2 regions of the Bacillus sp. ISL-35 genome follow, and region 1 is predicted to be linked to the other one. Evidence: a T-box and tRNA genes for the amino acid it is inferred to sense, from the RefSeq annotation. Region 1 holds a T-box; the other holds one or more tRNA genes.

Region 1 (8,003 bases):
TTGTTTTTTCGTGATGCCTTGCATTTTCCACGGCAATCGCGAAGTGGGAGCAGAGAATGTCGACTATCATCAATTGTGATTTTTCAAATGCTCTTTTTTTGTTTGCGGCGAGGACGAGTACACCGACAACCTGGTTGTTCCGGGCAATGGGAACGCCGAGTATGCTTTCAGCTCCCGGTGGGACATAGCCTGAATTTATGTGGCTCCATTCTTTTTTGGAGTGGAAGAGTACAGGTTTTTTCCCTGCCCAGACGAGTCCGCTGATTCCTTTGCCTTTTTCAAGCGGTGCCGCAACCGGTTCCAGGACTTCCCCGAATTCAACCTTATGGATCAATTTTAGTTCCTTATCATCCACTACATCCAATATGTAAGCATAATCTACCGGCAGCATCTCAATCAGCTTTTTGACGAAAAGATCAAGCACTTCATCTGCCTTCAATCTTTCTGCCAGCTGATGTCCGATTTCCGCCGCATTCTGTAAAAATTGGTTCACCTTGTCGCTGGAGTAATAGAGACTGAGAATGATAGACAGACTTGCGAAGGGAATCCCAACGAACAATAACGAATAATGTCCCATTTCACTCAAATACAGCTCATATAGAACGAACCCAATCGGGAAGGTGATCAATGTCGTGACTGTTTCCCAAATAAAGTCTTTTCCGAAGTATGGCCCCTTCTGTTTTAAAATCATCGCTTGCAAAAATAACAAGAATAGGGTGTTCACTCCGTAATTGCTAATGCCATAAACTGTTCCAAGGACATAAATGTATGGATCCTTTGCCAGATCAACCCCTTCACGACCACCGAGCGCATAAAACAGCAGACCGCTCACCAATGATACGATAAAGAACATTAACGAGTTTAATGGAAATCTGTATAGATCCGTTTTTTGAACACGCAGCCTCATCAAAAGGATCAATACCGAAATCTGCATCAACATCATTTCGATGAAAATTCCGTAGTTCAGGAATACCGCGAGTGATACCCATTGAATCAGGAAGATGGGCGTATTGTTGACGACCATCGGCATGGAAGCCACGACGGCCATCAGGACAAGAAAGGGAATGACTTCCCAGACGCTGACATCCGGTGGTGGATAAACTTGATATATCACCCAGATTCCGACTGGAACGGCCAGCAGCCATGCAAACCAAATAGAGTTTTTGAACATAGGGGATATCTTCATTTATCCACCTCCTTTTGACTGGGTAAAAAGTCTCACTTTTTAAATATTTTAGCAAACTTTTTGTTCAATGTCATAATTTTCTTATTTATTTTTCAGCAGATTCACGATCACCGGCTTTGCTTCTGAAAGAAAATACAGAGAGCCTGTCACGATTAATATTTCATCGCTTTTGATCTCATTTATTTTGCGATGAAGGAAGTCATGATAATCGCTGGCAACGCTAAGTTTATCTGTATTTCCAGCCTCCATCAGCTCTTCGGCAGACGCAGACCGCGGAAAATCAAATGTTGTGAAGACTAGATGGTCCGCTGCATCTTCCAGAGTTGCAATCATCTTGTCAAACTTCTTGTCTTTGAGAGCTGCAAATAAGATGGTAATCTTTTTATCGGCATAACGCGATTTTATTTCACTGGCAAGTGCATTTATTCCTTCTTCATTATGCGCACCATCAATCAGGACATAGGGTTCCTCACTGAGGATTTCAAGACGTCCCGGCCAATAAGCATGGATGAGTCCTTCCCGGATATCAGTTTCTTCAATCATGAAGGAGTAGTAATTAGCAAGGACCTGGGCCGCCATGACTGCACATGCCGCATTGTCGACCTGATGGGAGCCAAGCATGGATGTCTCCAAATTATTGAATTGGCCGAACATGCTGGAGAAGGCAAATCGCTCTCCTTGCTGCAAAGACTCTCTGGTACTTGTTGAATAGTCTTTCTCCATCACATACAGCGGTGATTTTCCTTCTTGCGCCTTTTTTTTGATTACTTCGAGCGCTTCCGGCTGTTTCACTCCCGTAATGACACTCACGCCGTTCTTGATGATTCCCGCTTTTTCAAAAGCGATTTGTTCATAGGTATCACCCAGTATTGCTGTATGGTCCAGCCCGATGCTGGTGATGATTGAGAGCAGCGGATGGATGACATTTGTCGAATCAAAGCGTCCACCGAGTCCCACTTCATAGATGACAACGTCAACTGGAGACATTTTTGCAAAATAGTAGATGGACATGGCGGTGATCACTTCGAATTCCGTCGGTCCGCCCAATTCTGTCTGGTCCAGTTCGTCCGCCAGCGGCTTGATCACATTCGTCAATTCAACCAGTTCATCATCACTGATTGGCTGTCCGTTGATGCTGATCCGCTCATTGAATTGTTCGAAATATGGAGAGGTAAAGGTGCCGACACGGTAGCCTGCTGTCTGCAGGATCGAACGAAGGAAGGTGACTGTAGAGCCTTTCCCATTCGTTCCGCCGACGTGGATTGTCTTGATCGTTCTTTCAGGATGCTCCAGCCTCTCAAGCATCCATTCCATCCTTGATAATCCCGGCTTCATGCCCAGACGCAGCCTTGCATGGATCCATTTCATTGCTTGTTCATATGTTTCAAACATGTAAAACACCTCAATTCATGATGAAGACGAACCAATAATGGTTCGTCTTCAAAGTTTTAATTATTAGTTTCTCAATTCATTGATGCGTGCTTCTACTGCTGCACGTTTTTCAACGTAGTCTTTTTCCTTCGCGCGCTCTTCTTCAATGACTTTTTCAGGAGCCTTTTTAACGAAGCCTTCGTTGGAAAGCTTCTTCTGGACACGTTCGACTTCTTTATCCAGCTTTTCTTTTTCCTTCTGAAGACGGGCGATTTCCTCGTCGATATTGATCAGGCCTTCAAGCGGCATGATGATTTCGAGACCTGTAGCGACTGCTGTCATCGCTTTTTCAGGAGCGTTGACTTCAAGCCCGATTTCCAGGTTTTCTGGATTACAGAAGCGGACAATGTAACCGCGGTTGTTTTCCAGCATGCTTAACGTCTTTTCATCCTTTGCCTTCAGGAACATATCAACCTTTTTGCTGAGCGGCGTGTTCACCTCAGAGCGGATATTCCTTACAGAACGGATGACTTCAACAAGCAGCTTCATATCTTCTGCAGCTTGCTCATCTGTAAGAGCTGCATCAACCTGTGGCCAGCTTGCAACAGTGATTGACTCCCCTTCATGAGGCAGGTTCTGCCAGATTTCTTCGGTAATGAATGGCATGAATGGGTGAAGCAGGCGCATCGTGTTATCAAGAACGTAGGCAAGGATCGATCTTGTCGTCTTCTTGGCCGCTTCGTCTTCACCGTATAGCGGCAGCTTTGCCATTTCAATATACCAGTCACAGAAATCATCCCAGATGAAGTTGTAAAGAGCCCGGCCAACCTCACCAAACTCATAACGGTCTGAAAGTCTCGTAACAGTCTCGATTGTTTCATTCAGCCTTGTCAAAATCCACTTGTCAGCAACTGATTTTTCGCCGCTCAAATCGAATTCCTCATATTTCAGGCCATTCATGTTCATCAATGCAAATCGTGAAGCGTTCCAAATTTTATTGGCAAAGTTCCATGTCGCTTCAACCTTTTCGGTACTGTAACGAAGATCCTGCCCCGGTGAACTTCCTGTTGTCAGGAAGTAGCGGAGTGAGTCAGCGCCATACTGGTCGATGACATCCATCGGATCGACTCCGTTGCCAAGTGATTTACTCATCTTGCGGCCATCTTCGGCACGAACGAGTCCGTGAATCAATACATCCTTGAATGGTCTCTGATCCGTGAATTCTAGTCCCTGGAAAATCATCCTTGAAACCCAGAAGAAGATAATATCGTAGCCTGTTACTAGTGCAGCTGTCGGGTAATAGCGCTTGTAATCAGCTGCTTCTTCATTCGGCCAGCCCATCGTCGAGAATGGCCATAGCGCTGAGCTGAACCATGTATCAAGAACGTCATTATCCTGTTCCCAGTTCTCTGGGTCTGCCGGCGGTTCGTGATCAACGTATACCTCGCCTGTTTCTTTATGATACCAGGCCGGGATGCGGTGACCCCACCAAAGCTGACGCGAAATACACCAGTCGCGGATGTTTTCCATCCAGCGCATATAGGTATTTTCAAAGCGCTCAGGGACAAAGTTTACTTTCTCTTCTTTGCTTTGCAGCGCTACTGCTTCATCAGCAAGCGGCTGCATTTTAACGAACCATTGCGTTGACAGGTATGGCTCAACAACTGCTCCGCTGCGCTCAGAGTGTCCTACAGAGTGCATGTGTTCTTCAATTTTGAAAAGAACACCTTGCTCCTGAAGGTCTTTGACGATTTGCTTGCGGCACTCGAAACGGTCCATGCCCTGGTACTTGCCGGCTTTCGCGTTCATTGAGCCATCTTCATTCATGACAAGGACTCTTTCAAGATTGTGGCGGTTGCCAATCTCAAAGTCATTAGGGTCATGTGCTGGAGTGATTTTAACTGCTCCAGAACCGAATTCCATGTCAACATAATCATCGCCGACAATCGGGATCTCGCGGCCGACGATTGGCAGGGTAACTGTCTTGCCGATCAAATGCTTGTAGCGGTCATCTTCAGGATGGACAGCAACCGCAGTATCCCCAAGCATTGTTTCCGGTCTTGTTGTCGCGATTTCGATATGCCCGCTGCCATCTGCAAGAGGATATCTCATATGGTAGAAAGCACCCTGAACATCTTTGTGGATAACCTCGATATCAGATAAAGCTGTTTTCGCTGCCGGGTCCCAGTTAATGATGTATTCGCCGCGGTAGATCAATCCTTTGCGGTATAAAGATACAAAAACTTCTTTAACAGCCTTTGAAAGGCCTTCATCCAATGTGAAGCGCTCGCGGCTGTAATCAAGTCCAAGTCCAAGCTTTGACCATTGCTTACGGATATGCTGCGCATACTCTTCTTTCCATTTCCATGCTTCTTCTAAAAACTTTTCACGCCCAAGCTCATAGCGGTTGATGCCCTGGCTGCGCAGCTTCTCGTCAACCTTTGCCTGTGTGGCGATTCCGGCATGGTCCATTCCTGGGAGCCAAAGAACATCGTAGCCCTGCATGCGCTTCATGCGCGTAAGGATATCCTGCAGCGCTGTGTCCCACGCATGGCCAAGGTGCAGCTTCCCGGTTACGTTTGGCGGCGGAATCACGATTGTATAAGGTTTCTTCGTTTCATCATCTTTCGCTTCGAAAAACTTTCCTTTGACCCACCATTCATAGCGTCCCTGCTCAATCGAAGACGGATCATATTTGGTCGGCATCGACAAATTCTCTTCCATCATTTTTTCCTCCATTCAAATGCTTTTCTTTTGGAAAATAAAAAAACTCCATTCGCCATAAAAGGACGAATGGAGTATGTTCGCGGTACCACCTTTTTTCCCAGCAACGTAAAAACAGAATCCTGCTGCTGGCTCAAATATGGATAACGGCTCTTCACCGTCGCCTGTTACTGAGATTATCCCGTTCCCAGGCGATGCTCAAGGGCGACCTTCCATGGTTCCTGCTTAGAAGTCCTCCCAGCAATTGGACTTCCTCTCTTGAAGCTGGCTTCTCATGTACTCTTCCCTGTCAATGCTTTGCTTTATTTTTGGTTTTTGTATATTAGTTATACTACCTAAAAAAGATGATTGACGTCAATCATCATTTCCTATTTTTCATTATTTTATACATCACGCCACATACTGTGCCAATAATCAGCACATTTTGTGCCAATGCCTCATAGAATAAAAAAGGGATATCTTACATGCTTGGAGGGATGGCTATGAAAAGAAAGAGGTATAATCCGTATACACTCCCCAGGTGGGCGAGGACGGCGAGGGCAGTGTGCGCACAGCTGATCATTCCTTTTTGTGTATTTCAGGGAATACGAACCCTTTTCTTCCCGTCAACCTTTGATGTCTTCCTGCTAACAATTTTCATCCTGATCGCTTTGGCAATCAAATTTGAAATATTTTAAGGAGCCTTAGAGCCGCTTTCAGCTCTGGGCTCCCTCTTGTTTTGCCTGCTCTTTCTGCTTTTCGAGATCATCCATTTTGGTTACCACATAGCCAGTATTGTTCAAAAGCCAATATTGGCGCTGGAGTTTTTGGACAAACCTCCTTTCATCCACTTCTTTTTTGCGTTGATGATAGGTCTCTGCGACCCGGATGATGCCTGACGGAAAGGCAAGATAGCTCATGAATAACTGCATTTCATCATCACGGAAAGGAAAATGCTTCAGGTATACATAAATCCAGTCAATGATTTCGTCACCGTGCTTCGGCTGCGTTTTTAAAGACCTTGCCAGAAACGGCAGCAAATCCTGAATCGGAGAACCCTTCCTTGCTTTTTCAAAGTTGATAAAATAACCGTATCCCCTTTCATCGAACAGAAAGTGCTCAGGCGAGACTTTGCCATGAAGCGTCACAGTCCTCGTTTTCTTTTGCTCCTTCGTTTTCTCACTCCACGCCTCCAGCTTTTGTCTGGCAAACTGCATCGCCTGCCGAATCTGGATGTAATACAGACAGAATGTTAGTTCAAACGGGGACATATACACCCGGTTCTCGCAGCTCTCAAGGAAACCATTGACGAACTCTTCTTCTTTCTCCCATTCCTTCAATGTCTGTTCATAATGCTCTTGCTTCACTTCCGGGCTGATTTCCAGCTCCTTGGCTGACAGGGTATGCATTCTTGCCAGCTCCCTGAACAGCTGTTTATGCCTTTCAGATTGATCCTCCCTGATGGCATTTGGCATCCATGGCATTAAATAATACAGCGAATTATTATGCAAAACCCCATATCTGCCGTCGTTAGCCGGATAGACGGGAACAATCCTGTTATAGCCTTTTTGATAAAGAGTCTGGATATGCTTGATAAAATCTGTTCCTTCATACGGATGGATTTTTTTCAAAGCAAAGGTTCCTGATTTGGTATAGACCTTCTTTATTTTTCCAAAGTCCTCCGCAAAATAGGGCTCGATTGGATATTGCTTCAACACAGCAGATTCTTCTTTTAAAAAATTGCGATCATCCATCGGATCACTCGCCTACTTTCTGGAACTTCTATGCATGAATAGAGTTGGGCAGGTGCTTGTAAACACCTGCCCATACTTAGTGCTGTCACAACCCCAGCCAGCAGCCAAGCCAGCCCTGACAACTAGCTTCCTTTTGGACAAGGCATTGCTCCTTTTCATTGATTATGATTGGTGAATAGCCACACCGGGAACATATAATACCTGGCCTTCATGTACTTCATGGTCGATGCTTAAATGATTTACTCTCAAAAGCTGCTGTACCGGCACATCGTAGCGTTCCGATATTGATTGAAGCGAATCGCCTTGCTGGACGATGCACACTCTTATTTTGGCAACTTCGGATTCCTCTTCCTTACGCGCTAAAAATTCGGCAATTGAAATGCCCTTTTTCATATTCGGTTTTTTCTTTTTCAGCAAAGGAGAAGACGAGCTTTCAGGAGATTCTTCCACTTCAGCAGGCATACTTTCTGGTACTTCTTCCTCCTGCTCAACCTCAACTTCTACTTCCTCCTGTTCAACCTCGACCTCCGCAACCGGTTCTTGCTCGCCTCTAAAATCACTTAAAGCATATTCTGGCTCCGGCTCTCTTTGAGCCTGCGGTTCCGGTTGTGATGCCTCTTCCGCTGCAGCTGTTTTCTTCGCTTCAGCCCTGAACGGTGCATACAATTCTTCTTCATAGGAATCTTCTTCTTGATGATTCAAGGTTTCATTCTGCTGAACGAAGGAATACGCCGGAGGATCCGGGAAGTCCTGTTCAACGGCTTCTCCTGAATTGTCATTGTCCGACACTGCGGCTGTATCAGCCACCTCTTCTGTAACATCTTCACGGTAACTGATTTCCAGTTCTTCGGCTTCTTCATTAACAGCATCCTGTTCAGCTTCATGCTGCTGCTCCCCGTATAGGCCAGTAATCGCCAGATCCGCATTCAGCTTCAAGCGCTCCTTTTCCGGAAAAACATAGTCGAAACCTTCTACTTGGATATCGATGT
Region 2 (8,003 bases), on a different contig from region 1:
TATATCAAAGGGGGAAATCTGATGAAAAAAAGAAAGTTTCTTTTGTTCACTGCACTTGTGCTAGTACTTTCGATGGTGCTATCAGCTTGTGGCAGCAGCTCTGACGAAAAGGGCGGAGAAGGAAAATCACAAGAAAAACCTAAATTCATGAGCATCCTTACTGGCGGTACGGGTGGTACATACTTCCCGCTTGGCGGAGCTTTTGCCAAGATTGTGTCTGATGCAACAGGTATCGATACAAATGCGGAAACAACAGGAGCATCTGCTGAAAACATGCAGAGCATTAAAGATGGTAAAGGTGAAATCGCCTTCACTCAAACAGATATCGCTTCTTATGCAACTGAAGGAAAGCTGATGTTTGATGGAAACAAAATCGATAATATTAAAGCGATTGGTACGCTTTATCCTGAAACAATCCAAATCGTTACAACTGAAAAATCAGGTATCAAGTCTGTCGATGACCTTAAAGGCAAAAAGGTATCGATAGGTGCACCAGGATCTGGTACTGCAGCGAATGCAGAGCAAATACTTGAAGCTTATGGAATGTCAATTGATGATATCAAAAAGCAGGATCTAAGCTTTGATGAATCGGTAAATGGCATTAAAGACGGCAATATTGATGCTGCATTCGTAACAGCCGGACATCCAACTGCGGCTGTTGAAGAACTTTCAGCAACAGAAAAAGTTGTGATTGTTCCTATAGATGCTGATAAGGCTGATAAACTAATTGAAAAATATCCATACTACGCAAAAGAAGTGGTGCCAACAGGAACTTACAAATTGGGTTCTGATGTGCCAACAGTTGCTGTTCTGGCAATGCTGGTAGTAAAGGCGGATCTTTCAGATGAAGTTGTTTACGATATCACTAAATCAATTTTTGAAAACCTTGACCAGGTACAACATGCAAAAGCTAAGCAGATCAAGCCTGAAAATGCTTTGAATGGTGTAGGAATTGATGTACACCCAGGAGCACAGAAGTATTTTGATGAAAAAGGAATCAAAGCTGCTGAGTAATATTCAAACTCTGGCCGGACAAAATCCATCATTGGATTTTGCCCGGTCAATTAATATTTCTGGAGTGCATTTGTTACTTCGGCGGTTCCACGACAGAACAGACCGAACCCTATTCCGGTCTTTTTTTACTGAATATTAATCAAACCTCTTTGAACGTTATAGGACAGGCGAGGCATGGGTTATATGAACTTAATTAATTTTAATAAAAAGATCTTCGTTCTGTTGCTCCTCATTATGTTCATTTTATTAATCTCAATCAATATTCCTTATAAACAAGCTCTTGTTTTTCTTCAACCTGAAGAAGAAGATGTACTATGCTATGTACCTATTGCACAAGGGGACAAGTTTAAGATAAAGTATACACATTCCATCCATTTGTCCGACGTAATTGAAAGCTATAAAATTACCGAACAAAATGAGATTCAGCAATATGAATTGGAGTATGAAGATTTTGCGATTGGTATGCCATCAGAAATTGCGGAAGGTGAACATTTTGAGATGCAGGATGGCAAGTACCTTATTAAGAATATGGATAGAAGATTTAAGCACTTTGACCTCCGCGTCGGCAAAGTGAGGGCAAATCACACGTTTTTGCAAGGTAAGATCTCCTTTCCGCTTGCTCAGGCAATAAAACCTGGAACGAGAGTAAGGATAAAAGTAATGAAAATTAATGTTATTCAGCAAATGAAAGGAGTGAATATCCTTGAGCATGAAGAATGAAACATTAACAGAACAGGAACAGCAGGAGCTGTTGGAAAAATACGATCCTGAAGCTGCATCAAGGAAATTAAAAGGGATAATGGGCATGATTGCATTCATCTTGCTGCTGTCATTCTCACTATTCCAGTTATACACATCAATTTTTGGAGTATTGACTGCACAGTTGCAAAGATCCATCCATCTGGGCTTTGCGCTTGCACTGATTTTTATTTTATTTCCTGCCCGAAAAAAAGACCGTGTTCATCATAAAGTCGCCTGGTACGATATCCTATTAGCGATTATTGCGATTGCTGTTGGTGCTTATTGGCCGCTGATGATTGATGAACTAGTCAACAGGGTTGGCCGTCTGACCCCGGTTGATTTTTACATTGGGCTTGCTGCTGTTTTACTCGTCCTCGAAGCGACAAGGAGAACGGTAGGTCTGCCGATTACGATTATTGCGGTTCTGTTTTTGGGTTATGCATTGTATGGTCCATATATGCCGGGTTTCCTCGCACACAGAGGACTTGAACTTGACAGCTTGATCCAGACAATGTTTTTCACAACTGAAGGGATCCTAGGAACACCATTGGGGGTTTCTTCTACGTTTATCTTCTTATTCTTGTTATTTGGCGCGTTTCTAGTGAAAACAGGCGTTGGCCAATATTTTAACGATCTTGCTGTTTCCATTGCCGGAAAAAGAGTCGGCGGTCCTGCTAAAGTTGCGATTTTTTCTAGTGCCCTGCAAGGAACAATCAGCGGCAGTTCTGTAGCTAACGTTGTTACATCTGGCTCATTCACGATTCCGATGATGAAAAAGCTCGGATATCGTAAAGAATTTGCAGGTGCAGTAGAAGCAGCTGCTTCTACCGGTGGCCAGCTTATGCCGCCTATCATGGGTGCAGCTGCCTTCTTGATGGTAGAATTCATTGGCGGTGGCATCACTTACTGGGATATCGCTAAGGCTGCAGCAATTCCAGCGCTGCTTTATTTTACCGGGATTTGGATCATGACACATTTTGAAGCAAAAAGGGTCGGCCTGCGGGGATTGAAGGTTGAAGAAATGCCTGACCGCAAAGAAGTTATGGCTAAAATCTATTTGCTATTGCCAATATTGGCTGTCATTGTCCTGATGGTAAGCGGAATGAGTGTTATGAGAGCCGCTCTATGGAGTATTGTTATTACCGTTGTGGTTAGTGCGATAAAGAAAGAAACCCGGATTGGTTTCAGAGATGTAATTGATGCGCTTGTCGATGGGGCACGCACGGCGTTAGGTGTTGCGGCTGCAACTGCTGCTGCAGGGATCATTGTAGGGGTAGTGACGAAAACCGGCCTTGGCCTGAAGCTCGCCAATGGATTGTTGGATCTTGCCGGAGGACATTTACTCCTGACCCTGGCGTTTACAATGGTTGCATCCCTGGTGTTAGGAATGGGGTCACCGACAACAGCAAACTATGTCATTACGTCAACCATTGCAGCACCGGCCATCATTTTGCTGGGAGTACCTGATTTATCTGCACATTTATTTGTATTCTATTTCGGGATCATCGCTGATATTACACCTCCAGTAGCGCTGGCGGCTTTTGCGGCAGCTGGTGTGTCAGGCGGTGAACCAATAAAAACAGGGGTTAACTCAGCAAAGCTGGCAATAGCGGCGTTCATCATCCCTTATATGTTCGTATTGTCTCCAGAATTGTTAATGATTGATACAACATGGTATTACTTAATCTGGGTGGTGTTTACAGCACTTGCCGGCATGATGCTTATTGGTGCAGGTATTATTGGTTTCTGGCTGAGGAAATTGTTCTGGTACGAGAGAATAATTGGAGTTGTAAGCGGCTTAATGCTGATTTATCCTGAGAAAATTACGGATATAATCGGACTTGGTTCCTTTGTTCTACTCATTGCTTTGCAAATACTGATCAAGAGAAACAATACACCTGAGCCAAGTACAGTTAGTTAATTTTAAGAAGTCCTCATTCCGGGGGCTTCTTTTTTAACTGATTTTAAGGAAGTGCCGTTTTTCTGGCATGATGGATAGGATGTTTTCAACCTTGAATAAACGTTCCTCGTTTCTAAGAAAACAAAATGCTTTAAAGTAATTCCCCCTGATCTCTTTTACAATGATCCTTCGCTGTGTGATCTGGTTATCGACTGCAAAATAAATCATTTCAACAGGCTGGTTTTCTTTTAGTGATTTTTCCAAAAGAAAATTCATGTGTATTCACTCCTTATCTTTTAATAATTATATTATACCCGAACATTTGTTCTCTATTCAATTTTTTTGGAACGTTTGTTCGTTATTTTTTTTGAAAGGTAAATGGTGGTATAATTTGGAATGGAGGTGTGAAGGATGGAGAGTGAAATGCTTAGAATTTTTGATCAACATGGGACTTGCCTGGGAACAGCACCGAGGTCCGATGTCCATAAAGCTGGCCACTGGCATGAGACATTCCATTGCTGGTTTACAGAGCGGATAAACGGGGAGGACTTTCTTTATTTTCAAGTTCGGAGTTCCGCCAAGAAGGATTATTCCGGTTTGCTGGATATCACCGCAGCAGGGCATATTCTGGCGCATGAAACTCCTCTTGATGGCTTGAGGGAAGTAAAGGAAGAACTCGGAATCGACGTGACTGTTGAAGATTTACAATCTTTAGGTACCATCAAAGATTCACTAATCAGCCCAGAATTCATTGACCGAGAGCTATGCCATGTTTTCTTGTACAAGAAACATCAGCCTATTGAAAAATTCCAGCTTCAAAAGGATGAGGTCTCAGGGATCATGGTGGCAAGCATGACCGATTTTGAAGATCTATGGTTTGCCAAATCCAATGAAATAAGGCTCAAAGGTTTCATGGTAAGTGAGGAAGGCGAAAAGAAACCAAAAGAGATGCTGGTCTCCAAAAAGGATTTTGTACCTCATGAAGATGAGTATATTAATAGGATCATCCAAAGTATAAGAAATTCATAATCCAGAAAACTTTATGGGGAAAAATTATTGACTTTATACTGAATCCAGTATATATTAATTTATGTCCTCATTAAATAGGACAACTTAGAACGATTCCTTAGCTCAGCTGGGAGAGCGCTACCTTGACAGGGTAGAGGTCGCTGGTTCGAACCCAGTAGGAATCATACTTTTGAAAAAGCCTCCATCCCTTATATAACAGGGGATGGAGGCTTTTTTTGTTTTTTTTGCTAACATTTTTTGCTCATTTAACAGACAAGTAGGCGTAATTCAATCAGCCGCTACCTTATTAAAACTTATTGCCGTTTCCGTTCAAAAATGTTCAGTTAAGAACAATACTTAACAGAGCTTTTTTATTATTAGCTACTGATATTATACCTTCTTGCTGCTTCCCGTTAATTTAGAGTGATAATTTAATTTAACTTTGAAAAAAATAAGGATTAGGAAAGGAGGGATAGCAAATGCCTGTGAAAAAGTGGGTTACAGGATTGATTTTGTTTGTAGCTATGTTCACGGTTGTGACAACTATAGGGTTACATAGTGGTTTTGCCGAATCCGTTGCTGCAACTAAACCTATGGAGAATGCTAAAATGATTGAGGTAGAGTTGAATGATGATTATTTTAATCCTAAAGTTATCAACATTCCAAACGGAATCACTACAACCTTGATATTGAGAAACAAAGGGAAGAAAGAGCATACCTTTACAGTGGAAAAGCTGGGGATTGACATCGAGCTCCAGCCAGGAAAAGAAAAAAACATTTCTGTGAAACCAGAACAGAAGGGTACTTATGAATTGATATGCCGGTATCACTTCCAGGAAGGTATGGTTGGGAAAGTAAATGTTAATTAAAAAGCAGGGACAATAATGTACTGAGTACCCAAAAAGTTAGAGTGAAATCTAACTTTTTGGGTGTCCCATCCATGCTCCTTTTTTGTTTAAAATAGTAAGAGTAGTTCCACTTCTAATAATGATAAATATAATGTACGGTAAGCCATATATCATTTAAGATGAGGTGGAAAGTTGTATTTTTTTAAGCCTATTTCTAATGAAGTGCGTTTATCTAAACTGATATTCAAAAAACGCAAAAAAACGATGAAGCTCATTTTGGGGTCTTTTTTGGCCTGTATATCAGTTATGCTACAGGCAGCTGGAGGCTTTTTGCCAGGTATAGGATTATTTTTTAGTCCGCTCGCCACTGCACCTATTTTGTTATGTTCAATGTTTTCCATTCCACTTGGAGTAATGTCTTACTTGCTGACCATTATCTTGTTATTTATTCTGCAGCCAAGTGAATTAATTGTATTCGCCTTTACAACAGGACTGTTGGGACTGGGGATAGGAGCAGCATTTTGCTTATTTAGGAAGAGATTAAGCATTATTGCGGCAGGTACAATTTTTTTAATGCTGGGAATTATCATTCTGCTATTTATCTTCGACTTTCCCGTTTTAGGACCAGTTGTTTCAGATTCCTTTTCATTTCTTACAACCGCAGGGATCTTTTTATTTGCTTTCCTTTATAGCTGGTTATGGGTTGAAATTGCATTAAACATTTTTAAAAGATTAAAAAGGTTAATAATTTAGTGTCTGCCAAATCTCTCACTATTGCCTGGCAGATAAAGCCCTCAGAAATCAGAAAGGGTTCAAGATTCAAGGAATGATTTCAAAAATTGTACCCTGGTTAAAGTCAGTCACTTTCATCGAGCCATAAACCCCCAAAAATAATCTGGTTTGGTCCAGATTCGCTCCCAAACTAACATAATAGGCAGATTCAGTTCTAAAATTGTAGTCAGTTTCAATAATACTATAATCATTTAGTTTACAGTCTGGCCTTACCCTAGTATAAGCTAATACTCCTTTAACTGAAGTGGCCGATTCATCCTTGCGGGCTAAATCCGTAAACAAAACGCTTCCCGTTAAAGCCGGTATCCCTTTTCCCATATATGGATGGACTCCTGTAAGGGCAGTGCCGCCAAACTTATCTGGTCGTGGATCTTTATGATAATAACTAGTTAATGGCTGGATCCGCCTAACTGATGTTTCAATTGCTTCATCGTAATAAACAATGGTTTTCTTATCCGAATTCGAATTAGCAGAGCAGACATTCATAATCGAAGTAGGAAAAGCACCTTCCCAGCCACGCCAGCCAAAGTTAATATACATTTCCTGAGTGGTCCTGGAGTTCATTACAAGTTCAGGGACCGGTATCGGTCTATAATGAATGAATGAAAAAATCGATTCTGCCAAATCCTGTCCGACATTACCCACATATTTAATATAATGATTGTAATTCCTTTGAAATGATATCCCTGGTATATTGCGAACTCCTTTGGCAATCACCGTTAGTATTTCCTGGATTGGTGCAGGCAGTTCAGGAAAACGAGTAACTACGAGTAGATTATTGAAAGATGTATTTTTAACTACATCAATTTCAATTATTTTACCGGCGATTTCCATATCATCCTGACTCAAATTAAATGGATCATATCCTAAACCGCCATCTCCTGTTGTTAAAACCAGTTTTCCTGTTTCAGGTGAAAAGTTTAAGCTATTGACACCATTATGATTAAAAAAGGGCCTTCTTAAGTTCAGCAATGTTCGTCTTTTTTGAGGCTGTCCATTCGTTTGAAGAATCCATTCTTCTACTGTATCTATATGATCAAATTGAACTTCTCTATTAACCCATTTTCGATTTAGGGTGTTTGGGTCACAAGGGTCAGGCATAGAAGTATCAGGAAGTGCACCTTGCCCTTGTGACCCAGCTACTGAATAATGAAGATAGAATAGACCGTTGTAATAAAACTGGGGATGAAATGCAAGCCCTAATAATCCCCGTTCATCGTATCCACCACCTTGATCACCAAGTTTAAGGACTTGCGGTCGAATATCTAAAAAAGTTTTAATGTCTCCGTTACCTATATAAAAAATTTCTCCTATTTGGGTTGCAATAAATAATCTTTCAATTGAGTCTCCCGGTAAAAGGGCTGTTTTCATAACGGTGGGTAAATTGATCTTGCTTACAACTGGACGTAAACTTACCTTAACTTTTTCCAAGTAAATATTCACCTCAGCTTATTGTTTTCTTTTATAAGAATATGGTCAGGAATCCTCTAACAGTACCAGAATAGGGTCATGGATTAGGTTAAGGCTTTTCTCAGCTATAAAGCAGCAGAACCAGGTAAGTTAAGCGCATATGAGAAATTTGTTTGGCTGGGGCTTTTCCTCATTCCATTTCATTATTTTATAAATGCAGGTGGCCTATATAAGCTTTTCTGTGAGTGAATTGAGTGTGAACCATTATGAACGAGAAATCAGAAAAAATT

The links. The T-box of region 1 lies ahead of J7E38_RS22025 (valine--tRNA ligase). A T-box ahead of a tRNA ligase gene usually reads a tRNA of that ligase, here a tRNA-Val.
Region 2: it encodes a tRNA-Val, which carries the amino acid that the T-box ahead of J7E38_RS22025 (valine--tRNA ligase) is inferred to sense. The anticodon was not compared.

What each region holds. Positions count from the first base shown of each region.
Region 1 is NZ_JAGGQK010000024.1:718-8,720, reverse strand. It holds gene J7E38_RS22035 (sensor domain-containing diguanylate cyclase) at 1-1,186, opposite strand, end outside; gene J7E38_RS22030 (bifunctional folylpolyglutamate synthase/dihydrofolate synthase) at 1,268-2,578, opposite strand; gene J7E38_RS22025 (valine--tRNA ligase) at 2,642-5,281, opposite strand; T-box leader at 5,340-5,583, opposite strand; gene J7E38_RS22020 (hypothetical protein) at 5,764-5,958, shown strand; gene ysxE (spore coat protein YsxE) at 5,977-7,014, opposite strand; gene spoVID (stage VI sporulation protein D) at 7,177-8,003, opposite strand, start outside.
Region 2 is NZ_JAGGQK010000002.1:267,091-275,093, forward strand. It holds gene J7E38_RS04540 (TAXI family TRAP transporter solute-binding subunit) at 22-1,014, shown strand; gene J7E38_RS04545 (DUF1850 domain-containing protein) at 1,189-1,734, shown strand; gene J7E38_RS04550 (TRAP transporter permease) at 1,724-3,676, shown strand; gene J7E38_RS04555 (WYL domain-containing protein) at 3,710-3,931, opposite strand; gene J7E38_RS04560 (NUDIX hydrolase) at 4,067-4,684, shown strand; tRNA gene J7E38_RS04565 (tRNA-Val) at 4,776-4,848, shown strand; gene J7E38_RS04570 (cupredoxin domain-containing protein) at 5,143-5,532, shown strand; gene J7E38_RS04575 (hypothetical protein) at 5,704-6,264, shown strand; gene J7E38_RS04580 (PQQ-dependent sugar dehydrogenase) at 6,331-7,734, opposite strand.